DNA from 3 places in the Streptomyces sp. NPDC048361 genome. Region 2 is predicted to be linked to each of the others. Evidence: riboswitches for the same ligand, from Rfam matches in the RefSeq annotation. Region 2 holds a riboswitch; each other region holds the start of a gene.
The links. Region 2 has a riboswitch for cyclic di-AMP ahead of AB0D31_RS25770 (LysM peptidoglycan-binding domain-containing protein). Riboswitches for the same ligand answer to the same signal wherever they lie in the genome.
Positions count from the first base shown of each region.

Region 1 (10,145 bases), on a different contig from region 2:
TTGCTCACGGCGAGCCACCGGGTCGCCCCGGGGCTCCTGTCGTGGCCCGCGTGGGAGACCCTGCGCGGCGCCGACGCCGTCCTGTGCCCCGACCCCGCGCATCCGCAGCTGCCGTATCTGCGCGAGGCGGGCATCGAGGTCGAGCTGTCCGTGCCGGACGCGCAGGGACTGGTCGAGACGTGCGCCGGGGGCCGCACCGTGGTGGTGCTCCCCTCGGGCGAGGGCGACCGGCGCCTGACCGACGGGCTTGCCCGCCTCGCCGGGTCGGGCCGGATGAGCATGCCCGACCTGGAGCTGTTGCCCGGCTCCTACGATCTGCCGGGCGCGCGCCTGCTCGACCTCGTCCAGGTCATGGACCGTATCCGGCGCGAGTGCCCGTGGTCCTCGCAGCAGACCCACAAGGGGCTCGCCAAGTACGCCCTTGAGGAGGCGTACGAACTGGTCGAGGCGGTGGAGGAGGGCGACCGGGACGAGCTGCGCGAGGAGCTGGGCGATGTGTTGCTCCAGGTCGTCTTCCACGCGCGGATCGCGGAGGAGGACGCGGAGGAGCCCTTCTCGGTGGACGACGTCGCGGGCGGCATCGTGGAGAAGCTGATCCACCGGCATCCGCATGTGTTCGGCTCCGAGCGGGCGGAGACGCCGGAGGAGGTCAAGGAGCACTGGCTGCGGATGAAGGCGGTCGAGAAGCAGCGGGCGTCCGTGACGGACGGGGTGCCTCTGGGGCAGCCCGCGCTCGCCCTCGCGGCGAAGCTGTCCGCCCGGGCGCGGACGGGAGGGCTGTCCGTTCCGCTCCCCTCCGGGGAGGGGGTGGGCTACCGGCTGCTTGCGCTCGCGGTGGAGGCGGAGGCGGCCGGGGTCGACCCCGAGGCGGCGCTGCGCGCGGCGTCCCGCGCCTACCGCGAGGCGATCCGCGCCGCCGAATAACCCCCTTGGCAGGGTGCCCAGGTGCGGCATAGCCAGCCCGTCCGGTGTGCTGTGGTTGTACAAGGGGACGGGCAACGCGGCGGCGCCCTACGAGCCGCGCGCCAAGGTCGGCACCAACTGGAACCTCTACAACGGCCTGATCTGACCCGGCCCGATCCGCTCCACCGGCCCGCCCGCCCCGCCTCTCCGTACCGCGGGGCGGGCGGGCGCGTGCGGCCCCCCTCGGCACCGGCGGCACCGGCGCCGTCGAAGGGGGAGCGCCGCCCGGGATACGGTCGGGGCGTGCAGGACGATCCCCCTCCTTCCCCCGCCCCCGAACTCTTCACCTGGGAGTTCGCCACCGACCCCTACCCCGCCTACGCCTGGCTCCGCGAGCACGCCCCCGTGCACCGCACCCGGCTGCCCAGTGGTGTGGAGGCCTGGCTCGTGACGCGGTACGGGGACGCCAAGCAGGCCCTCGCCGACCAGCGGCTCTCCAAGAACCCCGCCCATCACGCCGAGCCGGCCCACGCCAAGGGCAAGACGGGCATCCCGGGCGAGCGCAAGGCCGAGCTGATGACGCATCTGCTCAACATCGACCCGCCGGACCACACCCGGCTCCGCCGCCTGGTGTCGAAGGCGTTCACACCTCGTACGGTGGCTCAATTCGCCCCCCGCGTGCAGGAGTTGACCGACCAGCTCATCGACTCCTTCGCGGCGAAGGGCGAAGCCGACCTCATCCACGAGTTCGCGTTCCCGCTCCCCATCTACGCCATCTGCGATCTGCTCGGCGTCCCGCGCGAGGACCAGGACGACTTCCGCGACTGGGCGGGCATGATGATCCGGCACGGCGGCGGCCCGCGCGGCGGAGTCGCCCGCTCGGTGAAGAAGATGCGCAACTACCTCGCCGAGCTCATCCGCAAGAAGCGCGAGAACCCCGGCGACGATCTGATCTCGCGGCTCATCGAGGCGAGCGACCACGGCGAGCACCTCACGGAGAACGAGGCCGCCGCCATGGCGTTCATCCTCCTGTTCGCCGGGTTCGAGACGACCGTCAACCTGATCGGGAACGGGGTGTACGCCCTGCTGCGCAACCCCGGCCAGCGCGAGCGGCTCCAGGCCTCGCTCGCCGCGGGCGAGAGCGACCTGCTGGCGACCGGTGTCGAGGAACTCCTGCGCTACGACGGGCCCGTCGAGCTGGCGACCTGGCGGTTCGCCACCGAGGCGCTGACCCTCGGCGGCCAGGACATCGCGGCCGGCGACCCGGTCCTCGTGGTGCTCGCCGCAGCCGACCGCGACCCGGAACGCTTCGACGAGCCGGACACGCTCGACCTCGGCCGGCGCGACAACCAGCACCTCGGGTACGGGCACGGCATCCATTACTGCCTCGGTGCGCCGCTCGCGCGACTGGAGGGGCAGACCGCGCTCGCGACCCTGTTGCGCCGCCTGCCTGACCTGCGTCTCGCGGGGGAACCTGACGATTTGCGCTGGCGCGGCGGGCTCATCATGCGTGGACTGCGCACCCTGCCGGTCGAGTTCACGGCGCCGGGCATGCCGCCGGGCGCGCCGGGCACACCGCCGGGCACGCCACCCGGCACGCAGCCCGCCGGTAAACGGAATCCCGGCGTCATCTGACACATCGTCAAGACTGTGACTTTTACGTGATCGCGGTGCCATCGACTTGTGACAGGCGTTCGAGTACGGCTACGTTCACCGTTCATTCGGCTCAGCAGTCACACGGAAGGCTTTTCGCATGCGCTCCGGGAATGGACGGCATCGTCGACCCCGCCAGGCACCCGCCCTCGTCGTAGCGGCGGGAGTGACCGGGTCCGCCATCGCGCTTCCCCTGCTCGCCGCGACCGGCGCGAGCGCCGCGGACGCCGGCACCTGGAACCAGGTCGCCTCCTGCGAGTCCGGCGGGATGTGGAGTGCCGACTTCGGCAACGGCCTGTACGGCGGCCTCCAGCTCTCGCAGGCCACCTGGGAGGCGTACGGCGGCAACGAGTACGCGCAGCGCGCCGACCTTGCCAGCCGCGCCCAGCAGATAGCCGTCGCCGAGAAGGTGCTCGCCGCCAAGGGCCCGGGCGCCTTCGCCTCCTGCGGCACCGGCGCCGGGCTCACCAAGGGCGGCGGCTCGGCGGACGTCGACCCGGGCGTGCCCGACACCTCGGACGGAACGCCGTCGTCCGCGCCGTCGGCCCCGGCCACCCCCGCCACCAAGACACCCGACGCCTCCGCGACGCCGGGCGGCGCGACGCCGGGCACGCCGGCGCCGGGCGCCACCGGGTCGGGCGAGCCGGCCAAGTCCCCCGCTCCCTCCGCCTCCACCCCGGCGAGCCCCGGCAAGCACCGCGGGACGCCCGCGCCGGAGGAGAGCACGGGCACCGCGCCCGGTGCCGGCACGCCGTCGGCCCCGGCCGGCCAGTCGGCGCCGGGCGCCACCGGCGACGCGGGCACCTCCACCGACGCGCGCGACGCGGGACGGCACGCCTCGCGGGGTGACGGGGCCTCACGTGAGGCGGGCAACCCCCCGGCCGCGAGCGGCGCCTACACCGTCCGCGCCGGCGACAACCTCTCGGTCATCGCCGACGCGAACAAGGTCAAGGGCGGCTGGCCCGCGCTCTACCACGCCAACGAGCAGCTGATCGGCACCGACCCCAATCTCATCCTTCCCGGTCAGAGCCTGGACCTGAAGGACCTGACGGCTGCCGGCACGGCCCCGGGCGCCACCTCGGCGACCCCCGGCTCCAGCTCTGCCGCCACCCCGAACTCCGCCCCGAACTCCACGCCTCAGCAGGGTTAGTTCGCGGGTTTATGTCCGTTCTGTGCAAGTGAGACATGGGTCTCTTCGCCTCAACTGGCGTGTCCCGTCTGCCCGGTCCGTCCGCCCCGCCCCTCACCTGCGGAAACATCCCTTCTGTGGCCGCAAGTAGGGGGGATTTCTCCCCGATGTGCGTCTTTGAACATTGGCGGGGCCTGTGTTTTCGTCGGACTCGCTCGTCACCGCGAGCCCCGTCGACCGAGCACGCCGAATCCTGCCGTCGGCCGATGGGAACAGTCGACGCTTATGCGCCGTAGGCAGGAGCGGGGGACCCAAGGTAAGTGCCGGGCCCGGCAGTTCACAGGACTGCCGCAACGGCTTGGGGTGAAGACGGACGCTTCGGCGTCCGGCCGGGCAGCTCACGCCCGAACCCGACAGCTCACCTCGCAGGCGTCGGTGAGGAGAACTCCATGCTGCTTTCCGGCAAGGGCAAGCACCGCCGCCCGTCCAAGGCCGTCCGTGTCGCCACGCTGGCCGGTGTCACCGGTGCTGCTGTCGCCGCCCCGCTGATGGCCGCGGGCTCCGCCTCCGCCGCCTCCGTGCAGACCTGGGACGCCGTCGCCCAGTGCGAGTCCGGTGGCAACTGGTCCATCAACACCGGCAACGGTTACTACGGTGGCCTCCAGTTCTCGAACTCCTCCTGGGCCGCCGCCGGCGGCACCCAGTACGCCTCGCGCGCCGACCTGGCCACCAAGGGCCAGCAGATAGCCGCCGCCGAGAAGCTGCTCGCGATCCAGGGCCCGGGTGCCTGGTCCTGCGCCGGCGCCGGCAACCTGACCTCGGGCGGCGCCAAGGCCGACGTGGACACCTCCGGCTCGTCCTCTTCCTCTTCGAAGGCCACCAAGCCCTCGAAGCCGAAGAAGCAGGCCCAGCCGCAGCAGTCGCAGAAGTCCGAGCGCACCGAGTCCGCGCCGGCCAGCCGCGGCGAGCAGCGCAGCCAGCCGGTCAAGCAGGGCGACGGCGAGTACACCGTCAAGTCCGGCGACACCCTCGGCACCATCGCCACCGCCCAGGGGGTCAAGGGTGGCTGGGAGAAGGTGTTCGACCTGAACAAGGACATCGTCAAGGACGCGAACCTGATCTTCCCGGGCCAGAAGCTGCACCTCGGCTGAGCTGACCCACCCCCAGGTCGCCCCGGCCCGGCGCGCATTCCCCCGTACGCGCCGGGCCGGGGTTTTCGCTGTTACCAGGCAGTAGTGTTGTGGTCCTTTGCCCGGCAATCGGGGTCCTTGGGCCCTTTTTCGTCCCAGGAGGCGGGCACTCGGCTGGCCGGACCCCCAGAGCCGGTTAGGCTCTTGTCGCAAGGCCAACGCGACCCCGCATGTCCCTGCACCGCTTGCGTCACATCTAGCTTCACATCCCAGAAGGAGATGCTCGTGCCGTCCATCGACGTCGTCGTAGCCCGGGAAATCCTGGACTCCCGAGGCAACCCCACGGTCGAGGTCGAGGTCGGCCTCGACGACGGCAGCACCGGCCGTGCTGCAGTTCCGTCCGGCGCCTCCACCGGTGCCTTCGAGGCCATCGAGCTCCGTGACGGCGACCCCAACCGCTACGGCGGCAAGGGTGTCGAGAAGGCCGTCCTCGCCGTCATCGAGCAGATCGGCCCGGAGCTCGTCGGCTACGACGCCACCGAGCAGCGCCTGATCGACCAGGCCATGTTCGACCTGGACGCCACGGACAACAAGGGCTCGCTCGGCGCCAACGCCATCCTCGGCGTCTCGCTCGCCGTCGCGCACGCCGCCTCCGAGGCCAGCGACCTGCCGCTCTTCCGCTACCTGGGCGGCCCCAACGCGCACCTGCTGCCCGTCCCGATGATGAACATCCTCAACGGTGGGTCGCACGCCGACTCCAACGTCGACATCCAGGAGTTCATGATCGCCCCGATCGGCGCGGAGTCCTTCTCCGAGGCCCTTCGCTGGGGTGCCGAGGTCTACCACACGCTCAAGGGCGTCCTGAAGCGCAAGGGCCTGTCCACCGGCCTCGGCGACGAGGGCGGCTTCGCGCCGAACCTGGAGTCCAACCGCGCCGCCCTCGACCTCATCCTTGAGGCCATCAAGGAAGCCGGTTACGCCCCGGGCAAGGACATCGCGCTGGCGCTCGACGTCGCCGCGTCGGAGTTCTACAAGGACGGCAAGTACGAGTTCGAGGGCAAGTCCCGCTCGGCCGCCGAGATGACCGAGTACTACGAGGAGCTCGTCTCCGCGTACCCGCTGGTCTCCATCGAGGACCCGCTGTTCGAGGACGACTGGGCCGGCTGGAACACCATCACCTCGCGTCTGGGCTCCAAGGTCCAGATCGTCGGTGACGACCTGTTCGTGACCAACCCCGAGCGCCTCGCCCGCGGCATCGAGGAGGGCTCGGCCAACGCCCTGCTCGTCAAGGTCAACCAGATCGGCTCGCTGACCGAGACGCTGGACGCCGTCGAGATGGCCCAGCGCAACGGCTTCAAGTGCATGATGTCCCACCGCTCCGGCGAGACCGAGGACGTCACCATCGCCGACCTCGCCGTCGCGGTGAACTGCGGCCAGATCAAGACCGGCGCCCCGGCCCGCTCGGACCGCGTCGCCAAGTACAACCAGCTGCTGCGCATCGAGGAGATCCTCGACGACGCCGCGGTCTACGCCGGCCGCAGCGCCTTCCCGCGCTTCAAGGGCTGAGCACAAGCACCACGAGCTGAGCAGCTCCACCGGCTGAGCAGCAGCAACGGCTGACGCCCTAGCCAGTCGTCCGTACGTCCCCGGCCGCGGTCCCGTACCGTGTCCGGGGACGTACGTGTGTGACGGGGAGGCGGGAGAGCGATGGGCAACGACGCCAAGGTCAAGGACCGCGACCGGTTCTCCACCGCGGCCCGGCTCAAGGTGCTCGGCGAGCAGACCGCGGCCCGCGTCTACCGGTCGCAGAACAAGCGCCAGGCCCGCCGCTCCCGGCTCACCGGCCGCGCGGCGCTCCTCGCCCTCGTGCTCTGCTCGCTGATCGTCGCGCTCGCCTACCCCATGCGGCAGTACGTGTCGCAGCGCGCCGACATCTCCGATCAGCAGCGCAAGGCCGCCGACGCCCGGAGCTCGGTCGAGCGGCTGCGGGACGAGAAGGCGCGGCTCCAGGACGACGCGTACATCGAGAAGCTGGCCCGCGAGCATCTGCACATGCAGTTCCCGGGGGAGACCGGCTTCACCGTGGTCGACCCGGACGCGGCGGACAAGCACCGCGAGGACAAGGGCGCCACCGGCCGCGCCTGGCACTCCAACCTCTGGGACGGCGTCGACAAGGCCGACCGTTCCGCCAACTGACCACCGCTAGCGATAGAGACTGACCCAGGCATGGAAACGCCCCCGCCCCAGACCGACCGCACCGAGCCCACCGACGCGGACATCGCCGCCTTCAAGGACCAGTTGGGCCGCCCGCCGCGCGGGCTGCGCGCGATCGCGCACCGCTGCCCGTGCGGCAACCCGGACGTCGTCGAGACGGCCCCACGTCTGGAGGACGGCACGCCGTTCCCGACGACGTACTACCTGACGTGTCCGCGCGCCGCCTCCGCGATCGGCACGCTTGAGGCCAACGGCGTCATGAAGGAGATGACGGAGCGTCTGGCGAGCGACGCCGACCTCGCCGCCGCCTACCGCGCCGCCCACGAGGACTACATCGCGCGGCGCGACGCCATCGAGGTCCTGGAAGGCTTCCCGAGCGCCGGCGGCATGCCGGACCGGGTCAAGTGCCTGCACGTCCTGGTCGGCCACTCCCTGGCGGCCGGCCCCGGTGTCAACCCGCTGGGCGACGAGGCGATCGCGCTGCTGCCCGAGTGGTGGGCGAAGGGCCCGTGCGTGACGCCGTGCGGGGAGGGGGAGGCCAAGTGACGCGCGTCGCCGCCATCGACTGCGGTACGAACTCGATCCGCCTGCTCGTCGCCGACGCGGACCCGGCCACCGGTGAGATCACCGACCTGGACCGGCGCATGACCATCGTGCGGCTCGGGCAGGGCGTGGACCGCACCGGCCGGCTCGCCCCCGAGGCCCTGGAGCGCACGTTCGCGGCGTGCCGCGAGTACGCCGCGGTCATCAAGGAACTGGGCGCCGAGCGCGTCCGGTTCGTGGCGACCTCCGCCTCGCGCGACGCCGAGAACCGGGACGACTTCGTGCGCGGAGTCCTCTCCATCCTGGGTGTCGAGCCCGAGGTGATCTCCGGCGACCAGGAGGCCGCGTTCTCCTTCACCGGCGCCACCAAGGAACTGAACGGCGGCGGGGAGTACCTGGTCGTCGACATCGGCGGCGGTTCCACCGAGTTCGTGGTCGGCTCCACGCGCGTCGAGGCCGCGCGCTCGGTGGACATCGGCTGCGTACGGATGACGGAGCGTCACCACCCGGGCGATCCGGCGACGCCCGGTCAGATCGAGGCGATCCGCGCCGACATCGAGGCGGCCCTCGACCTCGCGGGCCGGAGCGTGCCGCTGACCGAACCGCGCACCCTGGTCGGCCTCGCGGGCTCGGTCACCACGGTCGCCGCGATCGCGCTCGGCCTGAGCGCGTACGACTCGGCCGCCATCCATCATTCACGGATCCCTTACGAGGACGTCGCCGCGGTCACCGAGCGGCTGCTCGCCTCCACGCACGAGGAGCGCACCCGCATCCCCGTGCTCCACCCCGGGCGGGTCGACGTCATCGCCGCCGGAGCGCTGGTCCTGCTCGCCGTCATGGAGCGGGTGGGGGCCCGTGAGGTCGTGGTCAGCGAGCACGACATTCTGGATGGCATTGCCTACAAAGTGGCAGAAGAGATCGAGGGAGAGAAGGACAAGGTCTGACCTGCGGCAACGCGGGTGAGAGTTGGGCCGCTCCGGGGCTGTCACCCTGGGGCGGCCCTTTCGCATGTCGCCGGCGGCTCTGTACGCCTGCGTCGTGGGCGCAAAACGCAGGGGGCCCCGGTCCCGCCCGCGAACGTGGCTGCGGACGGCCGGGGCCACGTCCAGAGCTGCTCGGGGGTCAATGCGGAATGCCCTCGATGATGTCGCGCGCGCCTTGTCGTAGCAGTTCGGCGCAGACTCGCGAGCCGAGTACTCCGGGGTCGTTCATGGACTCGCCCCAGATGTGAGCGTGGACGAACTTGGAGCCGTCGCGTGAGAACACCATTCCGCGCAGGCTGAGCTGTCCGTCGGGTTCCGTGATGCAGTACCCGGCAATTGGGCTGTTGCAGTGGCCGCGCAAGCCGTGCAGCATGACCCGTTCGGCTGTGATCTCGGTCATGGTGCGGTCGTGGTTGAGCTGCTGAAGCAGGTAGGCGACGGGGTCGTCGTCCTTCCGGCATTCGAGGCCGAGGGCGCCGGCGCCGACTGCGGGCAACATTTCGTCGACGCTGAACACCTGCCGGGCGCGGTTGGCGATGCCGAGGCGTTCGAGTCCGGCGCGGGCCAGGATCATGGCATCGAGCTTGGTGTCGATCTTGCGTTTCCCGTCGAGCTTTTCGACCCGGGAGCCGACCGCGCCGCGGACCCGTACGACGTTGAGGTCGGGACGGACGCGGTTGATCTGTGCCTTACGGCGCACGGCGGAGGTTGCGACCGTGGCGCCGGCCGGAAGGTCGTCGAGGGTCTTGCGGTCGGACCCTTCCGGAAAGAGCAGGGCGTCGTATACGTCGTCGCGCGGGAGGTAGGCGGCGAAGACCAGACCGCGCGGCATGGGTACGTCACCCGGCACGTCCTTGATGCAGTGCACGGCCATGTCGACCTGCCCGCGCTGCAACATGGTCTCGATCTCTTTGACGAAGAGACCCTTACCGCCGAGCTGCGCGAGGTCGCCCTGCCACTTGTCGGCTTCGGTCGTCACGGGTACGACCTCGATGTCGAGATCGGGCTCGATTTTGCGTAGGAGGCCCGATACGTGTTCGACCTGGGCGAGAGCCATGGGTGAGCTGCGGGTGCCGATGCGCAGCGTGCGGCCTGGAAAGTCGTTCATAACGTCCTTTCGTATCTGGTTTCACGGTAGATGGGCCTGTTTGGGGTCTGGAGCGGGCCTTTGATGCGTGCGGCGATGGCGGGGTGGAGCAGCATTTTGGCTTCGGTGTGCGTGGCCCATCGCCAGGCGTCGAGTTCGTCGCGCTGCAATGCGATGTCGTTGGTGTCGCCGGACTGGAGTACGGGGCCGGCGAACAAGATCGCTATGCGGTCATAGCGGCCGATACGAGTCGCTTGCAGCCATTCGACGGCGAAGAGGTCGCACTCCAAGAGGTCGATGAAGAGGCCGAGTTCTTCGACTACTTCCCTGTGGGCGGCTTCGAGCGGGGACTCGTCCTGCTCAACGAGTCCGCCGGGGAGCTGCCACGGTGCGTCGGGTTTGGCGGGGTGGACGATGAGCAGTTCGTCACTCGGATTGGTGATGAGGACGGAGGCGGTCACGGGGTGGCCGGGGGGCGGTGGTCGCATTGGCTCAACCTCCTG
Region 1 is NZ_JBEZKW010000078.1:3,858-14,002, forward strand. It holds gene AB0D31_RS30675 (nucleoside triphosphate pyrophosphohydrolase) at 1-924, shown strand, start outside; gene AB0D31_RS30680 (cytochrome P450) at 1,207-2,538, shown strand; gene AB0D31_RS30685 (transglycosylase family protein) at 2,657-3,706, shown strand; cyclic di-AMP (ydaO/yuaA leader) riboswitch at 3,964-4,132, shown strand; gene AB0D31_RS30690 (transglycosylase family protein) at 4,135-4,836, shown strand; gene eno (phosphopyruvate hydratase) at 5,095-6,381, shown strand; gene AB0D31_RS30700 (septum formation initiator family protein) at 6,523-7,011, shown strand; gene AB0D31_RS30705 (DUF501 domain-containing protein) at 7,042-7,575, shown strand; gene AB0D31_RS30710 (Ppx/GppA phosphatase family protein) at 7,572-8,516, shown strand; gene hemC (hydroxymethylbilane synthase) at 8,695-9,663, opposite strand; gene AB0D31_RS30720 (NUDIX hydrolase) at 9,660-10,130, opposite strand.
Region 1: another riboswitch for cyclic di-AMP. It lies ahead of AB0D31_RS30690 (transglycosylase family protein); the one in region 2 lies ahead of AB0D31_RS25770 (LysM peptidoglycan-binding domain-containing protein).

Region 2 (10,145 bases):
CCGGACCGGCTCAGTAGGGTGAGGCCGATCCCGGCAGAAGGGTCTCCGCATGGCACAGGTGCGCGTGCTCGCGCTCGATTTCGTCGGCACCCTGGCCGGTCATGGGCCGGCCCCGGACGGACAGTGCGTCGCGGACGTCCTGCGGACCATGCCGGGTGCGCTCGTCCCCGACACCTTCGCCGGCCGCTTCGACAGCGTCACCCGCCGCTTCCGCCTGACCGACCAGGCCCGCGGGGTACGCACCTCCTTCACCGCTCGGCTGCGGCGCGCCGCCCACGACTGCGGTGCCGTCGTCCCCGACCTGCGGCTCGCGGTCGAGGCGGTGTTCAGCGTGGTGCCCGACGCCGGGGTCGACCCGCGGGCGGCGCAGGCGCTACGGGTGCTGCGCGGGACCGGGCTGTCCTGCGTGCTTGCCTCCAACACCGACCGCCCCCACTCGGTACGTCTCCGGACGCTGCGGGCGGCAGGGATCGCCGACTGCTTCGACGCGCTGGTGCTCTCCAGCGCGCTGGGCCTGCGCAAACCGGATCCGCGCTTCTACGCCACGGTGACGCAAGCGGCGGGGTGCCCGCCCGAGGACATCCTGTTCGTCGGAGACAACCCGGAGAACGACGCCACCGCTCCGCACGCCTTCGGCATGTCGGCCGTCCTCATCACCTCGGCTCCACGCCCGGCGACGCTGCCCGCCGCTATTGCCACGATCCGCCACTTCGACGAGCTGACGCATCGAATCAATTTGGTGCGAGGACAGGTGAGTTGAGGGCACCCGAGGGGGAGGGGGGCCGCTCATTCCGGCGTCCCGGGCCCGGGGTCCGGCGCCTTGTACCGTAAGCCCTTGAGCCTTGCGCCTGCCCCGGACACCCGGACCCCATCCGCGTCATTCTCCAATGTCCTCATTCCACAACGCCCGGTGCTCCGCGATGAATTCGGTCATCATGGCCACGCATTCCTGATCGTCGAGCACCACGATCTCGACCCCGTGCTCGGCCAGCCATTCCCGGCCGCCCCGGAAGGTCCGGTCCTCACCCACAATGACGCGCGCGATACCGAACTGCCGCACCAGGCCGCTGCAATACCAGCACGGAGACAACGTCGTCACCATGGTCGTACCCCGATAGGAACGCAAGCGTCCCGCATTGCGGAAGGCGGTGGTTTCGGCGTGCAGAGAAGGGTCGTTCTCCTGCACCCGCAGATTGTGTCCGCGCCCCAGGAGCGTCCCGTCCGCGCCGTAGAGCGCCGCACCGATCGGGATGCCACCCTCCGCGAGACCCGCCCGGGCCTCCTCGACGGCCGTCACCAGCCACTGCTCTGCCGTCATCGGTGAAACGGACTCCATGTGCTGCTCCCCTGTCGTGGCGGCTGGTCGGGGTGAGTTCCGGTCACGCCGATGCCCTGACCCGTTGGTGGCGAAGGAGGACGACGCCGTTCCCGAAGGTACGGGTCTCGACGAGGCGCAGCTCGCGGAATCCGTCGGCCTGTGCCGAGGCCGGGTCGTCGGGGATGAACAGGGGCCGGCCCCTGCCGAGCACGACCGGGTGGACGTAGAGGCGGTACTCATCGATGAGATCGTGGCGCCGGAAGGACGCCGCCAGGTCCGCCCCGCCCAGCGCCAGGTCTCCGTCCGACCCGGCTTTGAGCGCCTCGATCTCCTCCACCACGACCTCGTGTTTGACAACGGCGTTCCATTCGGCTTCCTGGACAGTCCGGGAGAACACGACTTTCGGCATCTCCCGCCAGATCCGGGCGAATTCGGCCACCGGCGCGGGCGCATCGGGATCGGCGTCGGCCGTGGGCCAGAATCCCGCCATGAGCTCGTGTGTGACCCGGCCTTCCAGAAAGGCGCCCATGGTGCGGAGTTCGTCGTTGAAATGCCGGTGCAGTTCGTCGTCGACCTTGTGCCAGTCGATCTGCCGTTCGGTCCCCTCGAAATAGCCGTCGAGCGAGACCGACATGGAAAGGATGATCTTTCGCTTCGCTGTCACCCGCGAAACGATACGCCGCCCGGTGCCGGCCTTGCCTCAAGGCTAGTCCCGCTTGGCGTACTTGAGGTCCTTTCCGTTGTTGAGCTGTTCGATCAGCTTGAAGGCGGCCACGGCCAGAGGCTTCAGCTTCTCCGCAGGCACCCGGTCCTCCATGCGGCGCAGCTCGGCCACCATCAGCTGGATCTCCTGCTTCTTCACGGTGACGCTGTTGTCCTGGTCGCCCAGCGCGCCGAGCGACTTGTGGACGGCCTGCGCCCCGGGCTCGTCGTCGACCATGTCCCGCTGCTCGGGCGTCAGGTGCTCGGTGTTCTTCAGCAGGTCGTGTCCGAGGGCCACCGTTCGGAGCCACTTCGCACGGGTCAGCGTGATCGTGGTCTGGGTGCGGTCGTTCGCCAGACCGCGCTCCACCGACGCGCCGAACAATGGCATGTTCCCCTCGCGGTCGACGGCCCTCAGAACCAGGGTGGCGAACTGGTCCGGGTGCTCGCGGAAGTACTCCTGCACGGGGCGCGGCAGCAGACCGAAGTTGTGGGCGAAATCGGTGCGGGCCATGAGACCGCCCGCGATCGACTTGGCGTTGGCGCCCGCCGGCAGTTCCTCGCCCTCCAGCACATAGGCGCCCAGATGCATGACGAGACCCGTCAGGCTGCCGATGTCGCCCTTGGACAGGGTGAGCCCTTCGGGAGGGGTCGCGCTGAGCTCCCCCACCGCCCGCTCCGCGCCCGCCTTGGCCGCGGGCAACGTACCGAACCCGCCGGCGAAGAGGTCGCGGCGTGCCCGCGCGCGCCGCTCACCGGCATGCGTGATCTTCCCGTGCATGGTGTTCAGCATGCCGCCCAGGGTCTTCGGCCTGGGCTTCTCGTCCTTGTCGGCCAGATAGCCAATGAGGTCCGGCAGCCGGTCCAGGCGCATCCCGGCGGTGGTCTGCGGGGAGAACGAGAGCGCCCCACTGAAGGGGTAGATGCGCAGGTGGGGCTCGGGCGTGCCGCCTCCGGCGGTAACGTCCTCGGAGGGGATGGAGGCGTCCTTCTGGCGCCCGTTGAGGTAGCGGGCCATGCGGGTGATGCCGTCGAGTACGGTGCCGACCTCGGCCACGGTGTCCAACGGGTCGGTGACCCACTCCAGGTTGGAGCCGCCCGAGGGGCTGGCGTCCGCGGTCAGGTCGTACTTGGTGCCCCGCACCACCACGCCATCGGGCCCTCGCCCCTTGCCGAGGTTCTCACCCATCAGGGGCGCCTCGGGAATCTGACTGGAGATCATCAGGCTCATCTCGGTCGCGGCCCGTTGTGCACTGCCCCGCTTGAACTCCGTTGCTTCGAGCCGCCTTTCGCCCACCGCGTTGAGGAACTCCCCGTCGAACCAGCGAGCCCGGAGCGCCTCGGGGGACTCGGCCTTCTCCTCCTCGGTCAGCTGCTTCGCCTGGGGTTTGATCACCAGCTCCATGAGCTTGGCGTTGAGCAACCGGTCTCTCTGCGAAATCCGTTGCTCATGGATCGCGGTGTCGGCCACGGGATCGGCGACCCGCCGGACGTTCCACTGCGCCTCGAACTCGAACCCAACGGCCCGCTGTACGGCGGCGGGAGCGGTGGCAGAGGAATGTGCATGCGATGGCCCGTCACATACTCGCTGTACGGGTTCGGCGGACGACTCGGCGTCGGCCACGGGCTGGTCGGCCACGGGCTGGGAGAGCGCCCGGGTGGCATTCGCCTCGGCCGCCCGCTCGAAGGCGTCCGAAGGGTCCGACATGCTCAAGCCCCCGCCGGTGTCGGTGCCGGCTACGGGTCCTTGGCGCTGCTGGATGACATGGGTGAGTTCATGCGCGAGGGTATGGCGGTCGGCGCCGCCCCGGCCCACCACGACATGGCTTCCGGAGGTGTAGGCGCGGGCGCCTATCTCGGCGGCGGAGCGCTGCGCCGCGACGTCGTTGTGCACCCGGACGTCACCGAAGTCGGCGCCGAGCCTGCTCTCCATGTCGGCACGCACCTCCGAGTCCAGCGGCCGGCCGGATCCACGCAGTACGTCGTGGACGGCGGAGCGCTGCACCGCGGCGGCCCGCTGGGCGACGAGTCCGGCCACCGCGGCGTTCCCGGCGGACCGCTGAAGGGCGCGCACCTGCTCCGGGGAGAACCCGCCACCCGCCAGGCCCTGGCCGACCGTTGGCGCCTCGCCCCGTTCGGCGGCCCGCGGCACGGGCCCGCCGGGCGAGACGGATCGGCCCTGCTGGCTGTCGTGGGCGTGCACGTGAACCCCTTTGGTGGTGGGACGCGAAGTCCGGCTGTACGTGCTTATCACCGCGGGGAACGCCAGTGAAGGTACGGAAGGGCAGCGGAAGGTGCACCCTCGAGACAGCCGCCGAATCGCAAGGGCGCGCAACGACGTACCGTCACATGCGTCGCGACAGCGCACGGTGACGCATCGCCATATGCGCCAACAGGGTTTCTTTCAGAGGGTGTTGGACTACACCCGCGGGCCGATCGGTGAGGCGAGCGCCGCATCCTCGACGGTGGCGGCCGGCCGGATCAGCGCGTAGATCCCGCCCGCAGCGAGGACACGCAGATGCCACGGCCGTACGCAAACCAGGCCCAGCCGGCCACCGCGCTCCCGGATCCTGCGGTGCGCCCGGCAGAGCAGGGCGAGGACGGCACAGTCGAAGAACTCCACGGACCGCAGGTCCACCACCACGCGGGCGCCGGGCGGTTGTGTGGCCGCGTCGAGGTGCATCCGTACGTCGGGGGCGCTGGCCAGGTCGACGCAGCCGTGGACCTCGACGACGGTGACCCCGTGCACCAGATGTGTACGGGCATGACGGCACCGCTCAGGCAACAGCCCCGGCGGAAGGGGTACAGGAGCCGAGACGGACGGCCGAGCGGTGGTTCCCATGGGCAACTCCCGGTCCAGCAAAGGCCCCCGGGGTGCGGGGGGCACGGTAGTCGGACAGTCACCGTGGTCCGGGGTGACGCACTACCACCCTAGGAACAGACGCGTATGCAGAAACGTGCAGCCTTCAAATTGTTCACCCCGCCGGGTGAACGAAAGTTGCACCGCACCGCGTGGGCACCGCGTGGCCACCGCACCTGCGGACCTCGGCCACGGGCCGGGCCACCGTGATCAACAGTCCGGATGACCAAGTCCGGACGACCAACAGTCCGGCCGGACCCCCTCCGCCGTGGAGGGCGCCCGGCCTTCTTGGGTGTTCGCTCGGTCGTCTCAGTAGGCGCCGAAGACGTTGTCGATCGAGCCGTACGTCTTGGCGGCGTAGTTGCACGCCGCGGTGATGTTGGCGATCGGGTCGTAGAGGTCCGTGGAGGTGCCCGGCACGTGGAAGGCGGTGAAGGTGGGCTGGATCACCTGGAGGAGCCCCTTGGAGGGGGTTCCGGCGACCGCGTTGGAGTCCCAGTTGTTGATCGCCATCGGGTTGCCCGAGGACTCACGCATGATGTTGCGGTAGATCCCGTCGTAGGTGCCCGGGATGCCCTGCCGGCCCATGATGTCCAGCGACTGCTTGATCCAGCCGTCGAGGTTGTTGGCGTACGAGGCCGTGCTCGCGGTGGTCAGGGTGGCCGGGCGTGCGGAGCGGTCGGCCCGGCCGGCCGAGGCGTCACGCGCGGTCTCGGCCGCCTTGTCCTGGCCACTGAGGGTGAGCCGAATGCCGGGGTGGATGATGGCGGGGTTGCTGCCGATGACGCTCTGGTTGTCCTGGTAGAGCTGCTTCCAGCCACCGGTCACGTCGAGGGCGTCGGCGATCTTGGAGAGCGAGTCTCCCGCGACGACGGCGTAGCTCGTGGGGGACGCCTTCACGGCCGTGGCCGGCTTGGCTGCCGCGGCGACACTCGCCACCGTGGCGGTGTGGGCCGACGCGGGGGCGGCGGAGGCGGTGGTCGCGCCGATCACCGGCATGGCGAGTACGGCACCGCCGGTTCCGGCGGCGGCGAGCCCCCGGCTGAGCGAGCTGGACTTGGGGCGGCGGTGCTTGCCCTTTGCAGGCATGGTGTTGTCCTCTCCGTCGCCTGCGAGGTGAGCTGTCGGGTTCGGACCAGAGATGTCCGGCCGCGGTGTACGCGACTTCACCCCAGCCGTTCCGGAATCCGGATCGGCGGCTTACCTGGGTCCCCCGCTCCTGCCATACGTGTGTGGGAGGTTCCGGACGGCGGCAGGATTCGGCGTTCCATCCGGATTGACGGTGAACGTAAACGAATGGACCGAGTGGAAACAAGGCCAGAATTAATTGAGGAAGATCGGGATATTGATCCACTGAAATCCGTGGCCGCCGGAGGCCACCGCCGAAGTCCTCAACTCGCTTTGCGATGAAGGCAAATGGGCTCGGGCATTTTTCTGACAGCCCGTTGGGTGCGTGACCCAATTCACTCGGCCATCCCGGAACCGAACGACCCGGCGGCAAAAGCGGCGAGGCTAACCCATTAGCCCTAATTGGGACATTCTCCGGCACGTGGCCGCCAAACCCATAGCATTCCATTTCGGACACTAGGGACTTTTACGCTCGGCATAGGGTTCGGCCCCGAACCGGGAAATGCGACGCGCGCCACACCTCCCCTTCGCGATCATGGCCTCGGCCCGCCCTCCCGGCGGCGGGGCAACGGAGAGGTGGAGCGGTGACGCGAGAGAGCGCGGAGTACGACGTCCTGGTGGTCGGCGGGACGGGAGTGGACACCGTCGTCCGGGTGGACTCACTGCCGGTGCCGCTCGCCGACTCGGTCCAGGTCGGCCCGATCGAGGAGTGGCCGGGTCACACCGGGGCGAATGTGGCCATCGGGGCCCGGGCGCTCGGGCTGGAGGTCGGGCTGATCGACTGTGTCGGCGACGACTGGACCGGCGCCCAAATACGCACACGGCTGACCGAGAGCGGTGTGGACTTCGCCCCGCTCATCTCCCCCTCGGGCACCCGCCGCGCGGTGAACCTGGTGGCCGCGGACGGCCGAAGAATGTCCTTCTACGACGCCCGCGATCCCGCCGACCTGCGGATGCCGCGCGACTTCTACCTGCCGCGACTGCGCCGGACCCGGCACGCCCACGTCTCAATCATGAACTTCGCACGCTTCCTCTACGACGACATCGAGGACCTCGGCATCCCCGTCTCCACCGATCTGCACGACTGGGACGGACTCGCCGAGCACCACCGGGAGTTCGCCCTCCGCTCCGATCTGGTGTTCCTCAGCGCCGCGGGCGCGGGCGCCGACACCACGGCGCTCATGCGGGAGATTCTGCGCGAGGGCCGGGCGGACACCGTGGTGGCCACGGCCGGAGCGGACGGCTCCCATCTTCTGGTGCGCGGAGAGGCCGCGCCGCGCCACATCCCGGCGCTCCCGCCCCACTCCCCCGTCGTGGACACCAACGGCGCGGGTGACGCGTACGTGAGCGGATTCCTGTACGGAAGGCTCTCCGGCCTCGCCCCGCAACACTGCGCACGTATCGGCGCGATCGCGGGTGCGCACGCCTGCACGGCGCCGGCGGCCACGGATCCGCTCACGCTGGAAAGGCTTCTGGCGACGGATCAGATCGCTTGAGACCGTGGGGGACTTCGCCGCCCCAGGACCGCGGACGACATCCGGCCCCGACAACTCGCGCCCTGCCCAAGGAAGAACATGTACGACATCAATGAATTCAAGAACATTCCGCCGACGATCCTCGCCCATCTTCTGGGACGCGAGCAGGTCATGGATATGTGAATTCCCCCTTTGTAGTCGCCTATTCCGCGCGTCGCAGGTCCCGCATTCACCGTTCGGTGTCCCCCCGGCGACAACCTCACGCTGCACGCCGCCATTTACCGTGCCGCGCCGGATTCGGTCGTCGTCGAGTCGGGCGATCTGGACCACGCACCGGCCGGCGGAAACGTGTGTGCTGTCGCTCAACGCCGGGGCATCGCGGCGTTCATGGCGGACGGGGTCGGGGTCATACGCGACCTCGCCGAGGTACGCGCGTTGGGCTTGTCCGTCTTCGCCCGGGGCGTCATCCCCATCCCGCCGCATCGACAAGATCTTGAGCGAAGGCGGCTTCGACGGGTGAGGTGCGATCACCGACTGCCTTGTCCGCGGGGTCACTTGAGGGGACGGCCCGCCAGGCCCGCCAGGCCGCTTCACGGAACGGTCCACACAGCCCGTTGAGGAGACGGCCCGCGCTGCCGGCCCCTCGGGATCAGACCGTCCCCACCTCGCGGACCAGCTCCAGACCGAGCACACGGTCCAGGTGGGAGAACGTCTCGAACTTGGCGCCTTCCGGCACCTCGGACGCCGTCTCCAGGTCTTCCAGGAGGCGCAGGACGGCGGCGGTGTCCAGGCGGCTGTCCAGGGCGGCGCGTGCCGTGGCCTTCAGGTCGGCGGGGATCGGTTTCGACGGGTGGGCGGCCCAGTGCGCCACGGCGCGCCGCCACCGACTCAGGGTGCGCGCCGCTTCGTCGATCTCGTCGGCCGTGGCCGCGACGGGTTCCTCGTAGGGGTGGCCGAGCAGGAGCACGCGTACCGCGAGAGGGTCGAGGTCGTCGAGCGGCGGAAGTGCGGCTTCGCCGATCCGCAGGCACGCGGTGGTCGCCCCCGCGTAGGTGCCGCTGGTGAGGTGGACGGCGGGCCGACCGCCGAGGCCTTCGGCGATCGCCTCCGGGTCGCCTTCGGCATCGGCCGGGCGCAGCCCGGTGGCGGCCGCCGAGTACGCGGGGCCGGTCCACCCCAGGAGCACGGCCCGGCCGCGCAGTTCGACGACGCGGGCGAGTACGTCCGCGGTCAGCAGCACCCGCAGCCCCGTCCCCGCGTCACCGTCGGCGGGGACATGGGCGCAGACGCGCAGGGGGCCGGGTCCGGCGAGTTCATCGACGATTCGCAGCATGTCGTCGAGCCTAGGGGGTGTCTGACAGATCAGGGTCTCCCGGCCATGATCCGTCAGACACCCCGGGGGTCCGGGTCGCTCTGGACGCCGGTGCGCGCCTGGTTCAGGCGAGCAGTGGCTTGAGCGCGCCGGACCGCAGCCGGGTGACGAGCGGCGCCCCGTACCGGCGTGCGGACCACGACACCGCGAACGCGACCACGCCTCCGACCACGAGCGCGACCAGCACATCGTGCGGATAGTGCGCTCCGACGTACACCCGGGAGGCGCCCATCAGCAGGGCGGCCAGGGTGGCGACGGCGCCCAGACGGCGGTCGACGAAGAACAGGGCGACGGCCGCCGCGGCCACGACCGTGGTGTGGTTGCTGGGGAACGCGTAGTCGTCCAGCGGCGGGCACTTCTCGATGAGGAAGTCGTGCGGAAGGGCGCGGCAGGGGCGCGGCTCCGTGAACACCGACTTGACCGCGTCGTTCACCCCGTACGCGAGCACCATCGCCACCGGCGCGGCCAGCGCCGCCGCCATCACCGATGCGTCCTTGCGCCGGGCGATCCACCAGCCGACCAGCATGAACACCGCGAAGAGGGCGACGCCGTAACTGGTGTAGGCGGACACCGGGCCGTTCAGCCAGTGCGTGTGCCGGGCGAAGTCGGTGATGTCGCCGTACAGGCCGCCGTCGATGGACGCCCCGTCCAGGGCCATCGTCGAAGAGGTGGGACTCGTCATGGGATGCGGTTCTCCGAAGGTTCGAGGGCACGGCGCGCCCGGCCGGGAAACGCGGCAGGGCGATGAGGCGTCCTGTGCGTGACGGCCCGACGGGCGGGAGATGAATGTCTACAGGCTCGTAGACGCTACAGGGTCCGGATCGGTTGCGTGCGGGCGCGGTTCGTTGCGACGCGGATCGAAGCGGTCCGTCCGCCGCGCGCCCCGTCCGACGGGCTCCGCGCGCGGGGCCTCGCGACGCGGCCCGGGTGGCGGCGCTCAGCCCCCAGGCCCTGGGCCCCGTGTGGCGGCGCTCAGCCCCAGAGGGTCTCGGCGAGGCTCACGCCCAGGAAGACCGCACCGAGCCCGGCCGCCACGCTGACCAGGACGTTCGCGGCGGCGTAGAACTTCATCCCGCCCTCGGCGAGCCGGAGCGTTTCGTAGGAGAACGTCGAGTACGTACTCAACGCTCCGCAGAGGCCGGTGCCGACGAACAGCTGGACGTGTGAGGACGCGGCGCCCTCGGTGACCGCGCCGGTGAGCACGCCGAGGATCAGGCAGCCCACGACGTTGACGGTGAGCGTGCCCCAGGGAAAGACGCCGTCGTGCCGTGCCTGTACGGCGCGGTCGGT
Region 2 is NZ_JBEZKW010000051.1:8,384-18,528, forward strand. It holds gene AB0D31_RS25745 (HAD family hydrolase) at 50-760, shown strand; gene AB0D31_RS25750 (nucleoside deaminase) at 878-1,318, opposite strand; gene AB0D31_RS25755 (dihydrofolate reductase family protein) at 1,380-1,952, opposite strand; gene AB0D31_RS25760 (DUF4157 domain-containing protein) at 2,025-4,223, opposite strand; gene AB0D31_RS25765 (STAS domain-containing protein) at 4,440-4,805, opposite strand; gene AB0D31_RS25770 (LysM peptidoglycan-binding domain-containing protein) at 5,190-5,969, opposite strand; cyclic di-AMP (ydaO/yuaA leader) riboswitch at 5,972-6,155, opposite strand; gene AB0D31_RS25775 (PfkB family carbohydrate kinase) at 6,593-7,504, shown strand; partial or broken gene AB0D31_RS25780 (RraA family protein) at 7,583-7,972, shown strand; gene AB0D31_RS25785 (hypothetical protein) at 8,133-8,816, opposite strand; gene AB0D31_RS25790 (phosphatase PAP2 family protein) at 8,920-9,537, opposite strand; gene crcB (fluoride efflux transporter CrcB) at 9,828-10,145, opposite strand, start outside.

Region 3 (10,145 bases), on a different contig from region 2:
ACGGTTGACCTTGACGTAACGTCAAGATCTAGCGTGGTCGCTGTGAACGGCAAGGAATGGTCGATCCAGGAGATCGCCAAGAAGGCCGGGACGACGAGTCGCACCCTGCGCCACTACGGGGAGCTCGGCCTGCTCGTCCCCAGCCGGATCGGAAGCAACGGCTACCGCTACTACGACCAGGACGCCCTCGTCCGGCTCCAGCGCGTCCTGCTCCTTCGGGAGCTGGGGCTCTCGCTGCCCGTGATCGCCGAGGTCCTGGAGGGCGAACGCGATCCCGCCGCCGCGCTGCGGACCCATCTGCGCCTGCTCGAACAGGAGCGGGAGCGCATCGCGCGCCAGATCGCCTCCGTACGGACCACCTTGCACAAGACCGAGGAGGGAGCGGAGCTCATGGCAGAGGAAGTCTTCGACGGGTTCGACCACACGCGGTACGAGGAGGAGGTGAGCCGGCGCTGGGGGAGGGCCGCGTACGAGAAGGGCGACCGCTGGTGGCGCTCGCTCACCGACGAGCAGAAGCAGGGGTTCCGGCGGGAGCACGACGACATCGCCCGTGACTGGGGGCGGGCCCGCGCGGACGGGGTGGCCGTCGACGCAGACATGGCCCAGGACATCGCCCGGCGCCATGTCGCCTGGCTGTCCACCACGACGACCGTCGGCAGGTCGTACGTGACCGGGCTCGGACGGATGTACGTCGACGACCCCCGCTTCGCCGCCACCTACGACGAGCACGGCGAGGGCACGGCGGTCTTCGTGCGGGACGCCCTGGCGGTGTACGCGGAACGCCATCTCACGGACGAGCCGGCCACCGGGGGAGCGTGCGCGGAGTAGTCTCGCGTGCGCGATGAGTGAGTACGCGGGTGCGGGTGCGGGTGCGGATGCGGATGCGGGTGGAGATGCGGATGCGGGTCGGCGGCGGGCACCACGGCGGAGGACGTTGGCCGTGCTGCTCGCGCTCGCCCTGTGCGGGCTCCTCCGGAGCGGCTGCCAGGTACAGCCGGCCGGGCTCGTCCCCGCATCCGTACCGCTGCCCGCCAAGGCGGCGGTCGTGCGGCCCTCGGCGGCCCCCGCGGGCTGCCGGCTCAACCGCGGCGGCTGGGCGGAGCTGCCCTGCGTCCCGGACCAGGACGCCCACCACCGCCACACCAGGGGAAGCTGCGCCCGGGGCCGCCCGGGGCCCCATCGGTGCCGTCTGCGCTGAGCGTGCAAGCGGTTTCTGCACTCCGATGGGCGCGTCCGAGTCGCCGTCGGGCCCGGCAGGGGCGAGGCTGGACTGGTGCGGCAGCAGCGAGCGGAAGGCGAAGGGCGCCTGGTACGGGTGCTACCCGTGGTCCTGGTCGTCGTCGGCTTCGTCTTCGACGCCTCCACGCCGCCCGAGCTGACCGCCGCCGCGCTGTTCGCGGGCGCGCCGGTGGCCGCCGCCCCGTTCTACTCCGAGCGCGGCACTGCCGCCGTCGGCCTCGGCTCGGTGGCCGCCATCGTGGCGCTCTGGTTCATACACGACCTGCCCAACCTCGGTGAAGGCGCCAGCGAACTGTTCACCGTGCTCACGGTGAGCGCGCTCGCGCTCGTCATCAACCGCATCCTGCGCCGCAGCGGCGAACGGCTCGCCTCCGCACGCGTCATCGCCGAGACCGCGCAGCGGGCCGTGCTGCCCGCGCCCGCCGGCCGGATCGGCGGGCTGCACGTCGCCGCGCGGTACGAGGCCGCACAGGCGGACGCGTTCATCGGCGGGGACCTCTTCGCCGTGCAGGACACCCCCTACGGGGTCCGGCTCATTGTGGGTGACGTCCGGGGTAAGGGGCTCCAGGCAGTGGAGGCGGTGGCCGTGGTGATCGGCGCGTTCCGCGAGGCCGCCGAGCAGGAGTCCTCTCTGGAGGCGGTGACCCAGCGCCTGGAGCGGGCACTGGCCCGCGAGGGAACCCGACGCGACCGGCTCGACGCGGTCGAGGGGTTCACCACGGCACTGCTCGCCGAGATCCCGCGCGGCGACGGCACCGTACGCCTGGTGAACCGGGGCCACCCCGAGCCGTTCCTGCTCCACCGGGACGGGTCCTTGGACGTGCTCGTGCCGAGCGAGCCCGCGCTGCCGCTCGGCATGGCCGACCTCGGGGTGTGGCCGGACCGGTCGGACGTACGCCCCTTCCCGCCCGGCTCCACGCTGCTGCTCTACACGGACGGGCTCTCCGAGGCGCGCGACGGGACGGGCACCTTCTACCAACCCGCCACCCGGCTGCGCGGCGCGATCTTCCCGGGCCCGGACGAGGTCCTGGACGCGCTCGTCGACGACGTACGCCGCTATACGGGTGGCGGCACGAGCGACGACATGGCGTTGCTGGCGGTGGCCCGCCCGGCCGAGGGCCAGCCCGACCGGCGCCGTACGGTCAAGATCGTCAAGTGAGGGCACAGGGCAGCGCGTGGGGTTCGGTCGCCACGGTGGGTGCGCAGGGGGCCTTCACGGTGGGTGCCCGAAAGGTCTCGCTCCGCATAACAATTGACGCACCGTCAGGATCTTGATGTTTAAGCGGGTGTGACGCAGGAAACCGTGAGGGGTCGTCAAGTCGCCCGGTTTGCCCCGACAATCGCCGCTAAGTCCAAGCCAGGGCCGTTAACGATCAGTGGGAACGGCTTGGAATCCATACCCGCTGTCTATTAACGTTCGATAACGCAGCGCGGCCGTACCAGCCGTCGCAAAGGCGGCACCGTGCGCATGCGCCGAATCCCGAAAGGGAACCGGGGAACCACAAACTTGGGGTGAATCGGACGTCCGTCATGGGCGCTCGTAGGAGACCTTCCTGCTCCGAACCCGGCAGCTAACCCGGTAGGCGAGAAGGAAGGAAAGGAGCGCCCCTCGTGGCGTCCAACGACCCTGCCCTCGACACCCCCCTCCCCCTCCCCTCCCTGTACGGGGAAGCCCCCGGCGAGAACGAGAGCTGGGAGGAGTGGGACCCGACCGAGGAGTCCGTACGCTCGGTCCGCGGCCGGCACAGAGTCGCCAAGCAGCGCGGCGGACTGGCCCGCAGCTCGACCGTCCTGGGCGTCGGCGTGATCGCGGCGGTCGGCGCGGGGGGCATGGCCACGGCACAGAGCAAGCCTCCGGTCTCGATATCCCTGCCCGACTCCCTCACGGACCACCTGCCCGACCTCGGCTCGCTGCCGGGCGTGGGCGCGCTGGTCGGCCACGACGGCGCCTCGCACGACGGTCACGAGGGTCACACCGGTACGGAGGCGGAGTCCGGCGGGTCGGCAGGGGAGTACGGGGAGACAGGGGAGTCCGGCGGGTCGGCCGCGGACCGGGCCGACCGGAAGATCGCCGCGTCGCCGCTGACCATGGCCGGGCTCTCCACCTCCGAGGCCGAAGCCGGCGCCACCGATGCGGGCGAGGCGCTGCGCGCCCGCATCCTCCAGCAGGCCGAGCAGCAGAAGGCTGGGGCTCTCGCCGAGGCGAAGGCGGTCGCGCAGAAGGCCGCGGCCGAGAAGGCGGCCGCCGAGGCCAAGGCCGCACAGGGCGCGGCGGAGGCGAAGGCCGCCGCCGAGAAGAAGGCGGCGGACGAGGCCGCGGCGAAGAAGGCGGAGCAGGAGCGGCTGGCCAAGCTGGCCGCGGCGTACTCCCTGCCGGTCGGGTCGTACACGCTCACCTCCACGTTCGGTGAGGCCGGCTCGATGTGGTCGTCGGGCCACCACACCGGCCTCGACTTCGCGGCCCCGACGGGTACGCCGCTCAAGGCCATCCATTCCGCGACGGTCAAGTCGGCGGGGTGGGCGGGGGCGTACGGGTACCGGACGGTGCTGGTGCTGGATGACGGCAGTGAACTCTGGTACTGCCACCAGTCGTCGCTCGCGGTGAGCGTGGGGCAGAAGGTGTCGACGGGGGACGTCATCGGGCGGGTCGGGGCGACCGGGAACGTGACGGGCCCGCACCTCCACCTGGAGGTCCACACCCCGTCCGGCACGGGCATCGACCCCATGACGTGGCTCCAGTCGAAGGGGCTCCATCCCTGAGGTTCCCCCGGGCCCGTGGCGGGGTTGCCCTTGGCAGGGTGGCCGGCGGAGGCATCTTCAGCCGGTCCGGCGTTCGAGGACGGGCGGAATAGGCCTGCATGGACGGGGGTTGAGGTCGCCATGACCTCTCTTCGCGCGCTCGGCGGCTCGGACCTCTCCGTCTTCCCCCTCGCCCTCGGCGGCAACGTCTTCGGCTGGACCGCCGACCAGGACCAGTCGTTCGCCGTCCTCGACGCCTATACCGCCGGCGGGGGCAACTTCGTGGACACCGCCGACGCCTACTCGAAGTGGGCCCCCGGAAACTCCGGCGGTGAGTCCGAGGCGATCATCGGCGCGTGGCTGGGCGCCCGGGGCAACCGGGCCGACATGGTCATCGCCACCAAGGTCGGCGCGCACCCCCGGTACGAGGGGCTCGCCGCGACGACGATCAAGGCCGCCGCCGAGGAGTCGCTGCGCCGCCTCGGCACCGACTACATCGACCTGTACTACACCCACTTCGACGACACCTCCGTTCCCGTCGAGGAGATCGTCACCGCCCTCGACCAGCTGGTGAAGGACGGCAAGGTCCGGGCGATCGCCGCCTCCAACATCTCCCCGGAACGGCTCCAGGAGTCCCTGGACTTCTCCGACCGCGAAGGCCTCGCCAAGTACGTGGCGCTCCAGCCGCACTACAACCTCGTCTCCCGCTCCACCTACGAGGGCACGCTCCAGGACACCGCCTCACGCGCGGGCCTCGCCGCAGTCCCCTACTACGCGCTCGCCTCCGGCTTCCTCACCGGCAAGTACCGCCCGGGCCAGAGCGTGGACAGTGCGCGGGCCGCGGGCGCGGGCAAGCACCTGGAGAGCGAGCGGGGCCGCAAGGTGCTGGCAGCGCTCGACCGCATCGCCCAGGAGCGCGACGCCGAGATCGCCACCGTCGCGCTGGCGTGGCTGGCCGCCCGGCCCACCGTCGCCGCGCCCATCGCCTCCGCCCGCACCGTGGAGCAGCTGCCGGCGCTGCTCGCCGTCGCCGACCTGGAGCTGACGGACGAGCAGATCTCCGAGCTGACGGCCGCCTCAGCGTAGGTAGGGATGGGGCGCCCCGTACGGCGCCGGGCCTGGCTGTCCGTGCGAGGAGTGCTGCGGCTGCGGGGCGTACCGCGGGTGCGGGGCGTACGGCGCGTACTGGTTGTACTGCGCGTGCTGGGTGTAGGGGTGCGGGGGGCCCGGCTGCGGGGGCATCCAGATGCGGCCGGTCGCTCCCGCCGCGTACAGCAGCGCCGGGCCTGCGACCGGCTTGCGCTCCCACAGATGGTGGAGGAGCTCCTGCTCGCGGGCGGCGAAATCGGGCCCGGGACCGGTGGCGCCCGGACTGCGGTAGGCCCGGTGGCGCAGAAACGCGAGCGTGGTCGCGAACGCCTCGTACTCGGCGACCGCGCGCGCCGCGGCCTTCCCGCCGAAGCGATGGTGCGCGAAGTCGCGTGCTGTCGCGCGGGCCCGCATCGAGGACAACGCGAGCGGTTCGGCGGGCCCGAGCCAGCCGGCCGCCGCGTACGCGGGCAGCTCGGCCGCGACCGTACGCAACTCGCGCTGCCGGCTCCACACCGCGAGCCACGTGAGCAGCCCGAACACCGGGACCATGACCGCCCCGTACACGAGGTAGAAGCCGTACGTCCCGAACAGCGTCGAGCTGTTCCACAGGGCGTGCATGCCCATCGCGAGCACCAGGCCGAGCAGCGGGAACGCGACGCGGCGCAGCCGCCGGCCGGGCGGTGAGAGCGCGGCGAAGCCGAAGCCGATGCCGGACAGCACCGTGAACAGCGGGTGCGCGAACGGCGACATGACGACCCGTACGAAGAACGTCGCGGCCGTCGTCGAGGTGAGGCCCGCGCTGTGGCTGGCCTGGTCCTCGCCGAACGCATTGCCCAGGTACAGGATGTTCTCGGTGAAGGCGAAGCCGGTCGCGGTGAAGCCGGCGAAGACCACACCGTCGACGACGCCGTGGAAGTCGCGTCTCCGGAAGCAGAAGAGCAGCAGGACGGCCGCCGCCTTCGCGCTCTCCTCGACGATCGGCGCTATGACGCTCGCACCCAGGTGGTCGGCCGAGGACGGGTCGGCGGTGGCCGTGGCTATCCAGCGCGTCGCGAACGAGTTGGCGATGATCGCCACCAGGGCGGCTGCGCAGGCGCCCCACGCCAGGGCGAAGAACAGGTTGCGCCAGGGGCCCGGGTCGACCCGGTCGAGCCAGCGGAACGCGGCGCCGAGCAGCGGCACCGGGAGCACCGCGAGCCCGAGCCCGACCAGGAACCCCTCCGTGCCCGTCTGTTCCCGTACGAGCGCGAAGATGACCAGGCCGCACAGGGCGAGCAGGGTGATCAGGGCGCCGGCGCGGACGGCCTTGGAACGCCAGAAGTCGCGGCGCGGCCGGTAGCGCCACTTCGCCCGGTCCGGCGGGACCGCGTCGAAACGGGGCTCGTCCGCGCACGCCGGGACCGGCCGGGCCGGGACGGCCTGACCGGGCTGCGGGGGCGCCTGCCCGGGGTGCGGGCGGTGCGGAAGCGACTCGAAGGACACGAGACGACCCTAACGAGGGTCACTGACGATGCGCGACGGCGCCCGCACTACGCGCTGTGTGCGCCGGTGACGGCAGGGCCGGTTCAGGTTCGGGTTGAGGTCCGGAATCCGGCTCAGGTTCCGGAACCGGCGTGCTCGGCGCGGCGGAACAGGAGGTCGTGCACGACGTGGCCCTTGTCGAGGCCCTGGCCCTCGAAACGGGTCAGCGGACGGAACGCGGGCCGGGGCGCGTATCCGCCGTCCTTCACCGTGTTCTCGAAGTCGGGGTGCGCGTCGAGGACTTCCAGCATCTGCTCGGCGTAGTCCTCCCAGTCCGTCGCGCAGTGCAGCACGGCGCCGGGCTTCATGCGCGTCGCGGCGAGCGAGAGGAACTCGGGCTGGATCAGGCGGCGTTTGTGGTGCCGCGCCTTGGGCCACGGGTCCGGGAAGTACACACGGAGCCCGTCCAGGACCTCGGGCTCCAGCATCTCGCGCAGCAGGATGATCGCGTCGCCGTTGGCCACGCGGACGTTGCTCAGGCCGCCGCGTTCGGCGAGGCCGAGGAGGTTGCCCTGGCCGGGGGTGTGGACGTCGACGGCGAGGATGCCGGTGGCGGGGTCGTCGGCGGCCATCTGCGCGGTGGCCTCGCCCATGCCGAAGCCGATCTCCAGGACGACGGGCAGCCCCTCGAACATCTCGACCAGGTCGATCTTCCGCAGCCCGTCGATGTCGAAGCCCCACACCGGCCACAGGCGCTCCAGGTACTCGCCCTGGCCGGTGGTGACGCGGCTGCGGCGGGGTTGGAAGCTGCGGATGCGGCGCTCGTGGTGCGAGCCGGCGGGGTCGGCGGCGGGGCCGCCGGGAAACCGGGGCGCTTTGTCGCGCGGAAGGACCTGGCTTGCGGGGGCGGGGTCTTCTGGGGTGCGGGGCTGCTCAGACACAATGGGGCGATTCTACTGGGCGGAGTGCGGCGGGGTGTGGGTGCTGCGGGGTGCCTCCCCTCCCCCCGCCCCTGCGGCCCGCCTCCGGCCGGGCGACGCGGCCCCCTCCGGCGCGGCCCACGACCCCGGCTCACTTCTCGGGCGCGGCCCGGTGGGGCCGGCCACGCAGTTCCCCGCGCCCCCAACTACTCGGTGCCGGCCAGCATGTGCAACCTCAGCCCGTCCGGCGTTTGGGGACGAGCGCCTTTAAGGCGCGAACGGGGTCTGGGGCGGAGCCCCGGGGGCTGCACTCGCAAGTTGCACACGGCGGGTGGGTGGGTGAACGCGTTGGGGTCTGGGGCGGAGCCCCAGGTAGCTGCACCCTCACCTAGGTGCTCGGGCGGGCAGCGCGCCGCAGGCTGGGCGCCAGGACCCGCGCCGCCACCTCCCGGCCGATGGGCAGGGCCGCCGTCGCCGCAGGACTGGGCGCGTTCAGGACGTGGATCGTGCGCGGCGCCTCCCGGATCAGGAAGTCGTCGACCAGCGTGCCGTCCCGCAGGACCGCTTGGGCCCGCACCCCCGCGGGCGCCTCGCGCAGATCCGCCTCGGTGACCGCGGGGAGCAGCCTCCGCACCGCCTCGGTGAAGGCACGCTTCGACCAGGAGCGCCGCACCTCACCCGCCCCGTACCGCCAGTGCCGGCCGGCTATGCGCCACGAGCCCGGCCAGGCGAGCGTGCCGGCGAGCTCGCGCGGGCGGACCGTGCGCCAGTCGTAGCCCTCGCGGGCCGCGGCCGGCACCGCGTTGGGTCCGACGTGGACCGAGCCGTCGACACCCCGGGTGAGGTGGACGCCGAGAAAGGGGAAGGCGGGGTCGGGCACCGGGTAGACCAGGCCCTTGACCAGGCCGGGCCGGGCCAGCTCGTAGTACTCGCCGCGGAACGGCACGATCCGCATCCCGGGGTCGTCGCCCGCGAGCCGCGCCACCCGGTCACAGTGCAGCCCCGCGCAGTTGACCAGGGCGCGGGCACGCAGCACCGTACCGTCGGCGGTGCGCACGGCGACGCCGAGGGAGGCCCGCCGGTCGATGCGGACGAGCTCCGCGCCGTAGCGCACATCGGCGCCGGACAGCTCGGCGAGGCGCGCCGCCACCGCCCCGTAGTCGCACACCCCCGTCGTGCCGACGTGGATGGCGGCGAGGCCGCGCACCTCGGGTTCGTACGCCGCTATCTGCGCGGGGCCCAGCTCGCGCACCGGGATGCCGTTCTCACGGCCGCGCTGGACCAGGGCGTGCAGCCGCGGTAGTTCGGCGCGCTCGGTGGCCACGATCAGTTTGCCGGTGACCTCGTGGGCGATGCCGTGCCGCGCGCAGAACTCGACCATCTCGGCCGCGCCCCGCACCGCGAAGCGCGCCTTGAGGGAGCCGGGCTTGTAGTAGATGCCGCTGTGGATGACCCCGCTGTTGCGGCCGGTCTGGTGCCGGGCCGGGCCGCTCTCCTTCTCCAGGACCACCACACGCGTGCCGGGTGACGCCTGCGTCAGCGCGTACGCCGTCGACAGGCCCACGATCCCGCCGCCGACCACCAGCACATCGCAGTCGTACGTCGTCGTCACCCAGGCACCTCCCACCCCGGTCGTGTCTTCCCGGAGGACGGCCCCGGACCCCCTCATCACATACTGCACTGACCCACTGACAATCCCGGTAAACGTCCGGTGGAGGCCCTACGCCGGGGTGACGAGCAGGGGCCTGGCCCGTTCGCGCAGCTCGGCGACGCGCGGCTCGTCCCCGTAGGGCTCCAGGCGGTGCAGCAGATCGCGTACGTACTCGGTGGTGCGGGCCGACGAGATACGGCCCGCGACCTCGACGGCCCGGGTGCCGGCGGCGCACGCCGCGTCCAGATTGCCCGACTCCAGCTCGGCCACCGCGCTCACCACGAGCCGCAGCCCGTGTGAGCGGACGAACTCCTCGGTGGGCCGCGAGAGCGCCTGCTCGGTGAAGCGGCGCACCTGGCGGGGCGCCTTCAGGTCGCGGTAGCACTCGGCCGCGTCCGCCGCGAAGCGGTCGTAGGAGTAGAAGCCGAGCCAGGAGGGGTCGCTGTCGCCGTCGCGCGAGCGCTCGAGCCACGCCTCGGCGGCCTTGAGGGCGGCCTCGGCGGGGTGCCCGTCGCCGGCCTTGGCGTGGGCTCGCGCCTCCACGAGGCGGAAGAAGGACATGGTGCGGGCGGTGGCGAGCCCGCGGTTGCGCTCGACGGCGGCCTGCGCGAGGTCGACGCCCTCGTCGGCGAAGCCCCGGTAGGTGGCCTGGAGCGACATCGAGGCCAGGACGTAGCCGCCGAGTGGCACGTCGGCTGCGGCGCGCGCGAGCCGCAGCGCCTGGATGTAGTAGCGCTGCGCGGCCTCCTGCTGGCCGGTGTCGAAGGCCATCCAGCCGGCGAGCCGGGTCAGCTCGGCGGTCGCGCCGAACAGGGCGCGCCCCACCTCGTCGCTGTAGGAGCCGAGCAGCAGCGGGGCCGCGTCGACGCGTAAGCACTCGGGCACCATGGACGAACGCCAGTCGCCGCCGCCGTACTTGGAGTCCCAGCGGCGGGCGTCCTCGGCGGCCTCGCGGAGCTTGGCCACGTCGCTGTGGCCGACTTTCAGCGGTGGCAGGTCGCTCAGGTCGGTGGAGCGGGCCACCGAGGAGTCGGCCGGTGTGA
Region 3 is NZ_JBEZKW010000073.1:17,522-27,666, forward strand. It holds gene AB0D31_RS30035 (MerR family transcriptional regulator) at 43-828, shown strand; gene AB0D31_RS30040 (hypothetical protein) at 941-1,198, shown strand; gene AB0D31_RS30045 (PP2C family protein-serine/threonine phosphatase) at 1,274-2,398, shown strand; cyclic di-AMP (ydaO/yuaA leader) riboswitch at 2,701-2,840, shown strand; gene AB0D31_RS30050 (M23 family metallopeptidase) at 2,899-3,999, shown strand; gene AB0D31_RS30055 (aldo/keto reductase) at 4,120-5,064, shown strand; gene AB0D31_RS30060 (PrsW family intramembrane metalloprotease) at 5,056-6,552, opposite strand; gene trmB (tRNA (guanosine(46)-N7)-methyltransferase TrmB) at 6,666-7,475, opposite strand; gene lhgO (L-2-hydroxyglutarate oxidase) at 7,840-9,063, opposite strand; gene AB0D31_RS30075 (MFS transporter) at 9,172-10,145, opposite strand, start outside.
Region 3: another riboswitch for cyclic di-AMP. It lies ahead of AB0D31_RS30050 (M23 family metallopeptidase); the one in region 2 lies ahead of AB0D31_RS25770 (LysM peptidoglycan-binding domain-containing protein).